3 regions of the Peribacillus sp. FW305-BF15 genome follow, and region 2 is predicted to be linked to each of the others. Evidence: predicted binding sites of a transcription regulator. Region 2 holds the regulator's gene; each other region holds the start of a gene.
What was found. Region 2 encodes LexA, which represses DNA repair genes until DNA is damaged. Its sites were predicted from a motif close to CGAACATATGTTCG; they were not measured.
Positions count from the first base shown of each region.

Region 1 (4,295 bases), on a different contig from region 2:
TACGGATGAGGTGTTATCTTCTTTACAAATAGAAACGGAACTGGAAGTCATTACTTTCGTCATCTTGACGATTCAGGACCCCTTCAATGAAACGACGGCGAATCTCCAGGCCCCAATCATCATAAACGGCCCCAAAAAAGTCGGAAAGCAATTCATCATGAATGCTAGTGAATACCGTACAAAGCACAAACTTTTTGATCCTCCAGCCGAACAGGAGGGGAAATGATGCTCGTATTGACCAGAAAACCGAATGAAGCGATCATGATTGGCGATGATATCGAAATTACGATCCTGTCCATTGAAGGGGATCAGATCAAACTCGGGATCGATGCCCCGAAAAACGTCGATATCCATAGGAAGGAAATCTACCTGTCCATTCAGCAGGAAAATAGAAAAGCCTCCAAAACAGAAACCAATTTTCTGGAAGGCATAAATGAGTATTTCAAGAAAAAATCGTAAAATCCGCTAAATATGTTTCCAAGCAGGTCGATATTAAGTATACAACGATGGGCAGTGAAATAGGCGGCCGACTTATTCACTGCCCATCGTAAACAACCACATGGACGTGGGGACTTAAGACTCAAGGAGGAAACAAAAATGATCATCAATCACAATATCTCAGCTCTAAACACGCACCGTCAATTATCAAGTGCAACGAATGCACAATCAAAATCAATGGAGAAACTAGCTTCAGGCATGCGCATCAACCGTGCAGGCGATGACGCAGCTGGTCTAGCAATCTCTGAAAAAATGCGTGGACAAATCCGCGGATTGGACCAAGCAAGCCGTAACTCTCAGGATGGAATCTCAATGATCCAAACTGCTGAAGGTGCATTAAATGAGACTCATGATATTCTTCAACGTATTCGTGAATTAGCTGTTCAATCTTCATCTGATACTAATACTGCCGATGATAGAGCACAGATTCAAAAAGAAAATGCAGACCTTATTGCAGAAATTGATCGTATTGCAACTACAACTGAGTTTAATACACAAAAATTATTGGACGGTACTGGCGGTGCCAGTGGAGTATTCACATTCCAAATTGGTGCAAATGAAGATCAAACTTTAGATGTTACTTTTGCAGATATGCGATCATCAGCACTTTTTACTACTCCTCCTGCTTTAGGTACTGATGCAGCAACATCAACTGCCGCTATCAGTGACATTGATGCTGCCATAAAAAAAGTATCTGATGAACGTTCTCAAATGGGCGCTAAGCAAAATAGACTTGAACACACTATTAATAACTTGAATACATCTTCTGAAAACCTGACTGCAGCTGAATCTCGTGTACGTGACGTAGATATGGCGAAAGAAATGATGGAACAAACTAAGAATTCTATTCTTTCTCAAGCAGCACAAGCAATGTTGGCTCAAGCAAATTCAGCACCTCAAGGGATTTTACAACTCCTTAGGTAAATTTGAAGGGCGTTTTATCTAGTAATGGATAAAATTATGACTGGGTGAATTGCTGGAACTTCCTAAAGCTGCATCAACCACAACGTAACTGGAAACGGTAAGCGTGATGGTCTGAAAATGATGGAGATGACATAATGGATAATCAGCAGCCAAGCTCCTTTGAGGAAACTCTGGAGAAGGTTCAACGACTAGGATATACAGTCTAAGGCGAAAGCTATGGCAATGAAATCCGTAGGGTGGCGGTAGCCATTCGAAGTGCCCAGCCCCTAATAAGATAAGGGTGAAGATATAGTCTGTTCTATGCTCGAAAGACATAGTCGCAAAGCAAGCGAACCAACAACCACAAGGCGTTTTGCAACTTCTTCGTTAATTTTAAATTACCTGAAAGAGACTCTAGTTTTACTAGGGTCTCTTTTGTATAGAAAAATATAAAGGACTCGGTTAGATAAACATTATTATCTAGCTCCGAAATACTATCACACGAGATAGCGTTAGTTTAGTTTTTTAATTTCTTGCCATTTGTGAGTAACGGACCAATAACTTCTTTTTAACATTTTTGCAATTTCATTTGTGGTATAACCATTTTCTTTAAGTTGTCTTAGTAATTTAATTTCATCTGGAGAATAGGGTTTAGAGCGATCTGAACTGCTGGTAAGAATCTTGTAATCAGGATACTTAGATTTCCATCTGAGTATTTCTTTTTGATTTCGGAATTCCCAAGAGGTTTTATATAACATAGAAGAACAAGTTTTTGCTACAGGTTCGATTAGTTCGAGGAAACGAAAAGTTTCTTTAACAGAAGTAGTTTTTAGAATATATCCATATCCATCCTTACGAGAACTCAGCTTTAAGGATAAATGATATGTGGTAAATATATGTTCCTTTAATTTCTCTAATTCGTCTTTAGGATAACATTGAAGGTAAAGGTATATATGCGGTGTGAGGTATATAATTTTTTTATTATGATTTACCCTATATGAGATGCTTAAAGAGCCATCATCCATGTATAGAATAGTTAGGAAATGTGCTAAAGTGCAATTTTTCAGTAATGTGAAAGGGAGATGTTTAGTTCCATCATTACTGTAAAAGTGTGGGAATAAATCCGTAAATAATTCTAAAGAAGCGGAACGGACACATTGACTTGCCGGAGTGATATATAATAATCCATCAAAAAATGAAATTTTCCATTTTCGATAAGCTTCCTGAGATGTGCCGTAGTGTTCCCGATAGCTATTGTTCTTTCTCCTGCTATTTTTATAAATTTTCGTTATTTCACCGTCACTTATAATGCTGGCATATAATATATTTTTCTGGATATCAGTAAGATTAATCATGAAAACCTCCTTATATAAGAGTGTAAGCTTATCTTCTTAATCCCATTTTATAATGTTATCCCCTCCAATGGCGAATGTTTGTTCTGTATATATGATAAATCCTGTGCAATACACTGTAAAGTTCTATTTTAGAACCGATATAAAAAGTAAAGATATCCTATTGGGGGCTATTTAGATGCTGGAGAGTTTATCCACGAATATTCTTTCCTCACAACTTAGAACAGCAATCTCGGAAGGAATCAGTTCTTATTATCAGCGTGAAATGAATACACTTGCCTATTCGGAACAAAGAGTGGAATCTACTGTTGAGCCTTCACAAGAAAAGGTGCGGGAAATGGTGGATAGTTTGAACACCTTCCTGAATCCGACACATACGGCCGTTCGTTTTGAATATCATGAGAAGCTGAATGAGTATTATGTCAAGGTAGTGGATGACGTGACGGATGAGACGATCAGGGAATTTCCCCCGAAGAAGTTATTGGATTTCTATGCGGCAATGACGGAGTTTGTCGGCATAATGGTGGATGAAAAAATATAAGCGGGTGATCAATTATGGTACGAATCAGTGGTTTAGCAAGCGGGATGGACATTGATGAATTAGTTAAGAGCATGATGCAGGCAGAACGGGTGCCATTGGATAAACTGACACAGAAAAAGCAGTATTCCGAGTGGCAGCGGGATGATTACCGTTCGATGAATACAGCTTTATCAGAATTGGATACGCTCATTCGTGATGGAATTGGAAAGCAGTCTTCCTTCATTAAAAAGAAGGTAATGGTATCGAATCCAGATGCTGTATCAGTGAAAAATGTGAATTCGACCAGCGATTTTTCCGGGAATATAAAAGTGAATGGGCTTGCCAAGGCAGCAACCATGACAAGTACGGAAAAATCTGCTGTTACCGACCCCAAAAAGAAACTATCTGAATTGGGAATCGCGACCCCTCAAGATATTACGATACTGGCCATCAATAAAGATGGCGGTTTTGATACGGAAGTAAAAGATGGAGCAACAGTGGAAAAACCGTATACACTTACCCTTAATGCGGACGATACGTTAGAGAGTGTCATAAATAAAATTAATGCCAGCTCGGGGGTGACTCTATTTTTCGATGGGACGTCCCAGAAATTTTCCATCACTGCTAAAAATACCGGTGATGCAAAAAATCGGCCTGAAATTGAGTTAGGGGGTACTGGAGATTTCTTCAATGTACTAAAAATGAGCAGTGACAATGAAGGGGCTGGCGGCACAATAGGAGAAAATGCATCGATTACTTATAATGGCCTGGACATTTCCCGGCCTTCGAATACGTTTCAGATTAATGGAGCGGAAATAACGGTAAAGCAAAAAACGGCGGATACAGTCACATTCTCATCAACAGCTGATGTCGATGCCATCCTGGACACAATCACTCAGTTTGTGAATAAATACAATGAAGTCATTAAAAAGGTTCAAGATAAAATGGGTGAAGCGAAATATCGCTCCTTTACCCCGCTTACCTCTGAGCAAAAAAAGGCAATGACAGAGGATGAAGTGAAG
Region 1 covers NZ_JBYSYV010000003.1:29,740-34,034, reverse strand. The annotation lists gene fliW (flagellar assembly protein FliW) at 1-226, shown strand, start outside; gene csrA (carbon storage regulator CsrA) at 226-459, shown strand; gene AC3WLU_RS03510 (flagellin N-terminal helical domain-containing protein) at 598-1,422, shown strand; gene AC3WLU_RS03505 (DNA endonuclease) at 1,914-2,756, opposite strand; gene flaG (flagellar protein FlaG) at 2,932-3,294, shown strand; gene AC3WLU_RS03495 (flagellar hook-associated protein 2) at 3,309-4,295, shown strand, end outside.
Region 1: AC3WLU_RS03505 (DNA endonuclease) is a predicted target of LexA. The motif match lies at 2,828-2,841, and genes of this name have one in related genera.

Region 2 (4,295 bases):
CACATTATAAGAATCGCGGTTATAGCTTTCTGCCAAGTGACGTTCTGCCATTGCCATTCCGACTGCCATTGCGATACCTTGTCCAAGCGGCCCGGTAGTTGCATCCACACCAGCCGTATGTCCGAATTCAGGATGTCCTGGAGTTTTACTGCCCCATTGACGGAAGCTTTTCAAATCATCGATAGATAAGCCATAGCCTGATAAATGAAGAAGGCTGTATAACAGCATAGAACCATGTCCAGCTGAAAGAACAAAGCGATCTCTATTAAACCAATCTGGATTTTTCGGGTTATGGTTCATATATTCGGTCCATAGTTTATACGCCATTGGCGCAGCCCCCATTGGCATACCTGGATGGCCGGAATTAGCCTTTTCAATTGCATCAATTGATAATGTACGAATCGTATTGATAGAAAGTGCATCTAATTTATCTAACATATTGTAAAAACATCCCTTCCTGTAATGTACCTCTTTATATTATAGTGACAAGCATAATATCACAACTAAAATCACTATTTAATGCCCCAATATTACAATTTTCTAGGAATAAGAAGTCACCTATTTAGATTAAACTAAATAGGAGAATACATACATGAATGCACTCTCTTTTTACTCCAAAATGCCAAAGAATCCTCAAATGGAATATTCCATCAGAAGAATCCAAGCATTAATGTAAATTTCGTTTTTCTTTTATATTTTTTATCTTTTGAGGAGTGACGTCATTACCCTCTGGATCCACGACTTTCACATGCTCCAACGTGTCGGACATGGATTTTCTGAATGTTTCCAAATACTCACTTCTCAATTGGGTTTGCTCTTTCGCTTCAACTTCCGTCAAGCCTTCACCCTTTGCCTTTTTAGAAAGTTCATTTATACGGGCTATTTTTTCTTTTGATAACATAATTTCGCTCCTTCATAATCTGCGGATATTGTCATGGTATTAAAAAAAAAGCGAAATTACAAGTTCTATGATTTACTTTCCTTTGTATTCATTTGATGTTCGAGAAAACGCCTGTTCACAGTAGCCTTAGATACATTGTATCCAAAGCCCCTTAATGTGGCTGCGATTTCCGAGAATGTTAACCCATTGGCACGCAGTTTAATAATTTCTTCAATAGGAATCTCCATACGATCCCTTCCAGTGGAATTCCTTTGATTCTGAAGATTTTTTTGAGGACGGTACCCTTTTTCAACGGCTCTCATCATTCCGCGCTTTATTTTAAGATTATGTAGTTTCCTTTGATATTCTTCTACAATGCCCACTATCTGAATGACCATGGCATCCGAATCCGATAACTCCAGCTCTCCATCGTGTGAGAGAGTATAAATTTTCACATCTTCTTTAAGGATGACATGGAAAAGGGCTATTTTGGCATTCCCTCTTCCCAGTCTTGTTTCATCCTGGATTAAAAGCACTTCAGCTTCTTTGGTTTTAAATAGTTCGAGCATGTCAAAAATGCCATCCCGATTCAACTCATAACCACTTGCCTGTTCTTTTATAATGGAGACAACTTCCACATCCATCTTTTCAGCCAATTTGACTAATTCATCTTCCTGCCTTGCCAATGATGTTTCCTGTGACTCTTTTTCGGTGCTGACCCTACAATAGATTACCGCCTTCATAATACCCTACCTTTACTACTTACTGCTCACTGGCCAAATTCTGGACAAGTTCTTCCCCTTTAACCGGTATGACAATGACTTGTCCAGGCTTTATCGAATCCGCACTGACTCCATTATTCTCTTCTATCCAACCAATGAATTCTTTTTTTGTCAAATTTGATTCTTCATATTCTTCGGCAATTCCCCATAGGGTGTCACCCTCGCCTACTTCTATAGAAAGGAAATCCTTTTTTTGATCATTGTTCAATGTACAAGAGAATAAAATTGAAAAGATGAATACTGATCCCGCTAATAGAATCGTATAAATATAATTTTTGTATAATTTTTTCATAATAATCCCTCCAAAGCGAATGTTCGTTCGTATGTTATGATCAAATTATAATACGAACGTTTGTTTCAGTCAACAACAAATTCGAACTTATGTTTGTATAGAGATGGGGGCCATGCTATAATGTAGCAAAGAACATTGGGGAAGAGGTGCACAAATGACAAAACTATCAAAAAGGCAGCAAGATATTCTTGATTTCATTAAAGAAGAGGTCCGCCAAAAAGGGTATCCGCCTTCCGTACGGGAGATTGGCGAAGCAGTGGGACTTGCATCAAGTTCAACAGTACACGGACATTTATCCCGCCTGGAAAGTAAAGGCCTTATTAGACGTGACCCAACCAAGCCAAGGGCCATTGAAATAATGAATTTGGAGGAAGCGAACAATATTCCCAAAGTCAATGTCGTGAACGTGCCGTTACTTGGAAAAGTAACAGCGGGCATGCCGATAACGGCCATTGAGAACATTGAAGAATACTTTCCGCTTCCCGAAAGCATGGTTCCACATGATGACCATGTATTCATGCTGGAAATCATGGGTGAAAGTATGATAGAAGCAGGAATTCATGATGGAGATTATGTCATCGTGAAACAACAAAGCAGTGCCAATAATGGAGATATCGTCGTGGCGATGACGGAAGATGATGAAGCCACTGTAAAACGATTCTTTAAGGAACCGGATTACATAAGGCTTCAGCCTGAGAACTCAAATATGGAACCAATTATTTTACGAGATGTTTCGATACTTGGAAAAGTAATAGGCTTATATAGGCAAATACACTAAAAGCGCTTCCCGCGCTTTTTTTGATTGTTTAATTTATGTCCAGAATTCTCTCAATATGCATATAGAAGAGTAGATATTGAAATATTTTTTAATAGAATCTAGTTTCATGCGAATTTAAACATCCTTTATAAGGGATGAAAGTTACTATCGCCTTTCTCGTAATATTATACTTTGGAAAAAGCTCATTGAAATAAAAAAGAGAGGATTTAAAATCCCCACTTTAATAAGGTTTAGATCGACCAAGTCATTCCACTGTTGAATATGCACTTGTTGACAACCATTTGCAGGTGCAGGGAAAAAAATACATATATTTATTTTGCCCCGATAACAAACTTCCAACCATATCCATCAGAGACCCGTTGAATTAATACTTCAATAAGTAATTACGACCTGGCTGTTTCCATTGGCTGAATTACCATCTCCCTATTTACCCGTACCATCAAAATAATGCCTCCTCAACTAAGAGAAGGCATTTCGTTATTTCTCAATATAGACCGAACGAATCAGCGTCCGGGTTCTTTCAGTACCATCCCCATTTTTTTCCTTAACATCTATTGTTACATTATAAACACCTGACTTAGGTACTTCTGGAAGGGTGCCAGTAAAATTTTCAGTATCCATTGCCTTAATTGAGTTTTTTTCACTAATTTCATTACCGGTTTCATCTATCAGATGAACCAAAAATGTTGTACTGATTGGTCTTTTTTTATCATTCATTGGATTCTTTATTAAAAATTTTGCATCTTTTTGCTTAACTTTACCGGCCATACTTAATGTAATGGGATTCTTTTCGTTAAATTGTGCTGTGAACAGGAAGGCGTCTTTTGGCGATTTAGTCTTCATTCGTACTTTCCAGTCACCAATTTCAAGGTTATTTCTGTAGAATGATTGGATGGTTGCACCATTAAAAAAGGAAGTTTCATTTTTGGCTGAATGAACCTTTAAGGAAGGTGAATACTTTTTATTGGATGGAGAAATCAATTCAACCTCGACATCATTTGAGGCTGTATATATGCTTATATTACCTGGGGCAGCTTCATTTACATGGAAGCTTTGTTCGACCCAGGCATTTTGTTTCAGGACATCACCCAGAACGGTTTGAGCGAGTGCTGTTGTAATGACATCATCTTCAACTCGTTCTTTATAATTGACATGATATGCAGGAATCCCAGCGGTGGATGTGCTTTTTAAATAGGGTTCAATTCTTGAAAATACAGCTGAGCCAACTCGAATATTGTCGTGATCAAAGTTGGGATCCGTAAATAAATGTGTTGCATAGGGTATTTTTGTACTCCATACATTCACTAGTCCATCATTTTCCCCATATGATGATAAATATTGTCCCCCCATTGATAAGGCTGATAGTACCGGGCCTCTGTTCATACCTGCCACAGTGAAATACAAGTTTTTACGAGAGTTGATATGGTTATCCGTGACAGAACGAAATTCAGCCATTTTACCAACTTGTAAAGAATAAGTTCCCTCATCTTTTTGACCTAATAAGGAACCAAGCCAGCCCGCATACCAGCTATAAGCCAAATCAGCTAAGTGAGAACCATGATG
Region 2 covers NZ_JBYSYV010000016.1:94,865-99,159, reverse strand. The annotation lists gene tkt (transketolase) at 1-438, opposite strand, end outside; gene AC3WLU_RS17700 (DUF896 domain-containing protein) at 668-901, opposite strand; gene AC3WLU_RS17695 (YneB family resolvase-like protein) at 967-1,623, opposite strand; gene yneA (cell division suppressor protein YneA) at 1,643-1,954, opposite strand; gene lexA (transcriptional repressor LexA) at 2,109-2,732, shown strand; gene AC3WLU_RS17680 (esterase/lipase family protein) at 3,210-4,295, opposite strand, start outside.

Region 3 (4,295 bases), on a different contig from region 2:
TCTCTCCACAGCAATTCTGGCCAGCTCCAAGCATTGTTCCGGGGTCAATGTAGACCAAGGAATATCATGTTCCTTCAAGTAATCGGAAATCATTTTCAACGCTCCATGGAACATCTCGCCTATATCCGGGGCATCCAAACGGAAAATCTGCCTTTCCCTCAATTTCAAGCCATGAGCCGCATAATGGGAAAACGGGCAGCTATTGAACATTTCCATCCTGGATACACTCGTAAGAATGCTCTCACCGTATAATTGCTTACTTGTTTCCTCAGTTAATTTCTTTGTCCTATTTTGATAAAAAAGGCTCGATAAAACCTTAGTTGCTGAAGGACCGGCCATTTCATCATCAATAATGGCATTATATACATCCCACCATAGTGAATGGATTGGATAGTTCCTTTTCTTCAGCTGCAATTGAGCAGCCAGGTACGAAAGGGCAACATCATGATTCGCTGCATATTTCACCTGTTCCTCTGCAGACAGATCGGACGGATCGTTCATATAATACACATCGGAAACATTAGGCAATACGTCCCTTACCCGTTTCAAATAGGATGAAGGCAAAAGCGCCTTCCCTTCCTCATCGGCAAGCGGATATGATAAATAAAGGGCCTCGGTAGGCGTAGTGAATGCTTTGTACGCTGTGAACTCCTCATCCAGCAGGCGCACTTTCGAACTTGGGGCAACATCAAGTCCACCAGCCAGCAGCACATCACGATCACTATCTGAAAATATCCCGTCAGATACTGCTTTTCCCGGCAGAACCCCTTCGTTCAATCCGATAACAAAAGCTGTCTTCACATCATCCAGGCGGGATAAATCTAGATTAGCGACTAATACTTGGTCAATTGCCGGCGGTACCAAAGAAAATTCAAGAGACTCCAAACCAGCTTCAATGATTACCGCAAACTGTTTCATGGAAAGCTCTTCCCCGCTCAGCAGTTCAACGAATTGGTCCAATAGGTCGACAACCGCATTCCATGTTTGCTCATGCTCTCTTGCCGATACCAAATCACCTGCTTCTCCTGCCTCCAGTTTCAGCTTTTCCAATTTTTCCGGTATATGCAATTCTTCAAGATATAGATAAAGGGCTTCACACAATTCCCTGCCATTAGCAGCCTTTTTAGCCCGTTTTGAGAGCCTCAAGATGGGCTCGGTAAATAATTGCTTCATTTCATTCAGCTCTTGCTCAAGCATCATTTCCTTATCCGTTTGGTTCCGGTCCTCGAGTTCCAGACCGCGGAAGCGCCGGTAGGTCCAACGATCTTTGGACGTCCACCCGCTTCCTTTAATGCCGCGGGCCAGCACATAGTTTTCCAGCTTATCTACCTGTTCACGCATCCGGTCGTGGTTTTTTTGCAACGGAAATAGAAGCTCCGTCTTGATTGCACGAAATACCGGTTCATAACGCCAATAGCCATTGATGATCTCCAAAGTCGAACGAATCAGTTCAATCAGAGGATGATTCAGCATCGTCCGTTTGGAATCGACGAACAAGGGAATTTGATAATCCCGAAAAACGGTTTGTAAAATATCTGCGTATGCTTCCCCGTTACGGACTAAAATCGCAATATCACGGAAACGGTGCTGTTTCTGTCTGACCAGCGACAAGATATCCCGGGCAACTCCTTCAATCTCAGCTCTGCGGTTAACTGCCTGGGCGATCGTTACATCAGGTGACTGCTGCTCAAACGTTCGTGCAGGACGAATGGAAAAATAAGTTTCCAGATGATTCAGCCCCGGACTCTTTCCAAACCTTTCCGATCTTTTTAAGATTCGATCTTCTGAAATCGGTATGCCATTCCTCAAACCAGCCTGATATAGGTGATGATAAAGGTTTCCCGTTTGCCTGAACAATTGCAAATCATCCGGAGCATATTGCCTGTAGGGCTGATCTAACGTCAGCGAGACCGTTACACTCCTGCACAGCTTCATCATTTCTTCAACAATCAATAATTCCTGTGGAGTCAAGCTATAAAAACCATCGATATATATATCCGCATTCCTTATATATGAAGACTCTGACATTTTTTCGATCAGCAAAGTGAAATAATCTTCGGAGTCTAAATATTTATTGACCATTTCATCCTCAAAAGCCTGATAGACCAATTCAAGATCATGCAGTTTATCCTGAATGCCGCTGCCGGCCTGTGAGGTTTCAGCCAAATAGTTTTGAATGTCATCAGGTTGGATGCAATACTGCTTGAACTCAGCCAGCATCAGCTCCATCTGTGCAATGAACCCCTGCTTATCAGCAGATCGACTGAACATCTTTAAATCTTCCTTTTTATCATCCATGATCTTCCGTATCAGCATATTAACGCCAACACTGTCCAGATGCAGCCGGCTCATCCCCCCGGTTTCCTGAAGAACGCGCCAAGCAAGCCTGCTAAAACTGAAAACCTGTGTCCGGATCATTCCGGCAAGGCCTGGTGTTTTAATTAATTTATATTCAGATAGAAACGTCATCTGATCAGGAACGAGGTAGATAATTGGATTTCCTTCGGGATCTTCTGCCAATTTAGAGCGGATTTCGTCCAATATATTCGAAGTTTTCCCTGTACCCGATCTTCCCAGTAAAAAACGGAGTGACATCTCTTTTCCCCCTTACAACATAATATCTAGATCCATCATACCAGAAATACTTTCGTCTTTATGACTAGGTTTCTGTTTCCAATTAGATTTACTTTCTATTATTTTACCGTCTCCCTTAAAAAAACACCAATCGTACGTTCGCGTTTCCCCCAAAAGAAAAAGCCCGCATCTTACTCGGGCTTCCACAATCACTCACCTGTAAACTTAAAATTGAAATCATTGACCGGCCAATATCGAACATCCACTTTACCGACAACATTTTCTACCGGTATATAACCAAAGTGGCGGCTGTCAGCACTTTCAAGACGATTATCACCCATGACAAAAAGCTTGCCCTCCGGAACTTTGGTCATATCCGTCAATTCTTTTAATGTAAAATCACCTGTAAAATCCTGTCCTGGGAAACCTTCCTTGAATTTCTCAAGATAAGGCTCATCCACTTTCTTACCATTTACGTAAAGCCAATCATCTTTATAACGAATACGGTCACCTGCAACCCCTATAACCCGCTTAACATAATCTTCTTGTGAATTTGCATGAAAAACAATAATGTCAAAACGGTTGATATCATGAATCTGGTAATTGATTTTATTCACGACAAGTTTATTTCCATCTTCAAGGGTCGGCTGCATCGACTTTCCTTCAACATCATAGCTTGAAAAGAGAAATGTACGGATTAAGATGTAAATAACAAAAGCTATCATCGCTGGTTTTATCCAATCGGATAAAGAATTCTTGTTTGTTTTTTCCATCTAGTTCAACCCCTACTGCATTTATATATTAATTTATTGCCCTTCTTCTCTCTTCATGCTTTTATTTAACCGGACTTCCAGCCTTTTCCCAACATACCATAGGATAAAGATGACGATTCCGATAATGATCGTTCGCACAGGTTTATGAATCAATGATACTAAATCATAACCTACGAAGCTGATCGTAAAAATCATCACCGCCTTCCCTCCAACTACTGCAAGTCCATATTGCAGGGTACTGACTTTTGAAAGTCCTGCCACGATATTAACGATAGCCGAAGGTGTAAAAGGGAAGCAGAGCAATATGAACAAAGGACCGAATCCATGGCTCTCAACCCATACCATCAACCTCTGCACCTGTTTATGTCTTTGCAAAAATCGAAAAAACCTCATTTGACCATATCTTCTAATAATCCAAAAGATCAAAAAGGACCCCGCTACCGCACCAATCCAAGAAAATAAAAACCCCCACCAGAGACCAAATGCCGTTGCATTGGCAAGCACGAACACCACTAAGGGCAAAAAAGGCAAAAAAGCTTCCAGCATCGGCAGTAAGATTCCGGGAATTGGACCGAATGAGCGATATTGCTGAATAAGTGCCGATATATGATCAAGTGTAAACCACTCACGTATAGTATCCAAATCCATAATTATCTCCCTCGACATGCTGCCATCAAAGCAGCATAAACTTATTAAAAACCGTTTATTTTAGATATATCACTTTCCCCCGAAATTGCAAGAATTATTATCCATATATCTTCATACTTTCCCTATCTCCGGAAAACATAATCTTGTTAACGAATATTTCTAGATTTATCAAAACTGCTTGCATAACCACTGAAAATACATTAGGATAAAAACGGAACAAACGTTCTTATTTTTGCGGGATATACATATTAGTATTAAAAACGCGCTATTTAGAAAGGGGCGGTCATGATGACCCGCATT
Region 3 covers NZ_JBYSYV010000010.1:173,593-177,887, forward strand. The annotation lists gene addB (helicase-exonuclease AddAB subunit AddB) at 1-2,595, opposite strand, end outside; gene lepB (signal peptidase I) at 2,784-3,347, opposite strand; gene AC3WLU_RS13025 (TVP38/TMEM64 family protein) at 3,381-3,995, opposite strand; gene AC3WLU_RS13030 (YhjD family protein) at 4,284-4,295, shown strand, end outside.
Region 3: addB (helicase-exonuclease AddAB subunit AddB) is a predicted target of LexA. The motif match lies at 2,723-2,736, and genes of this name have one in related genera.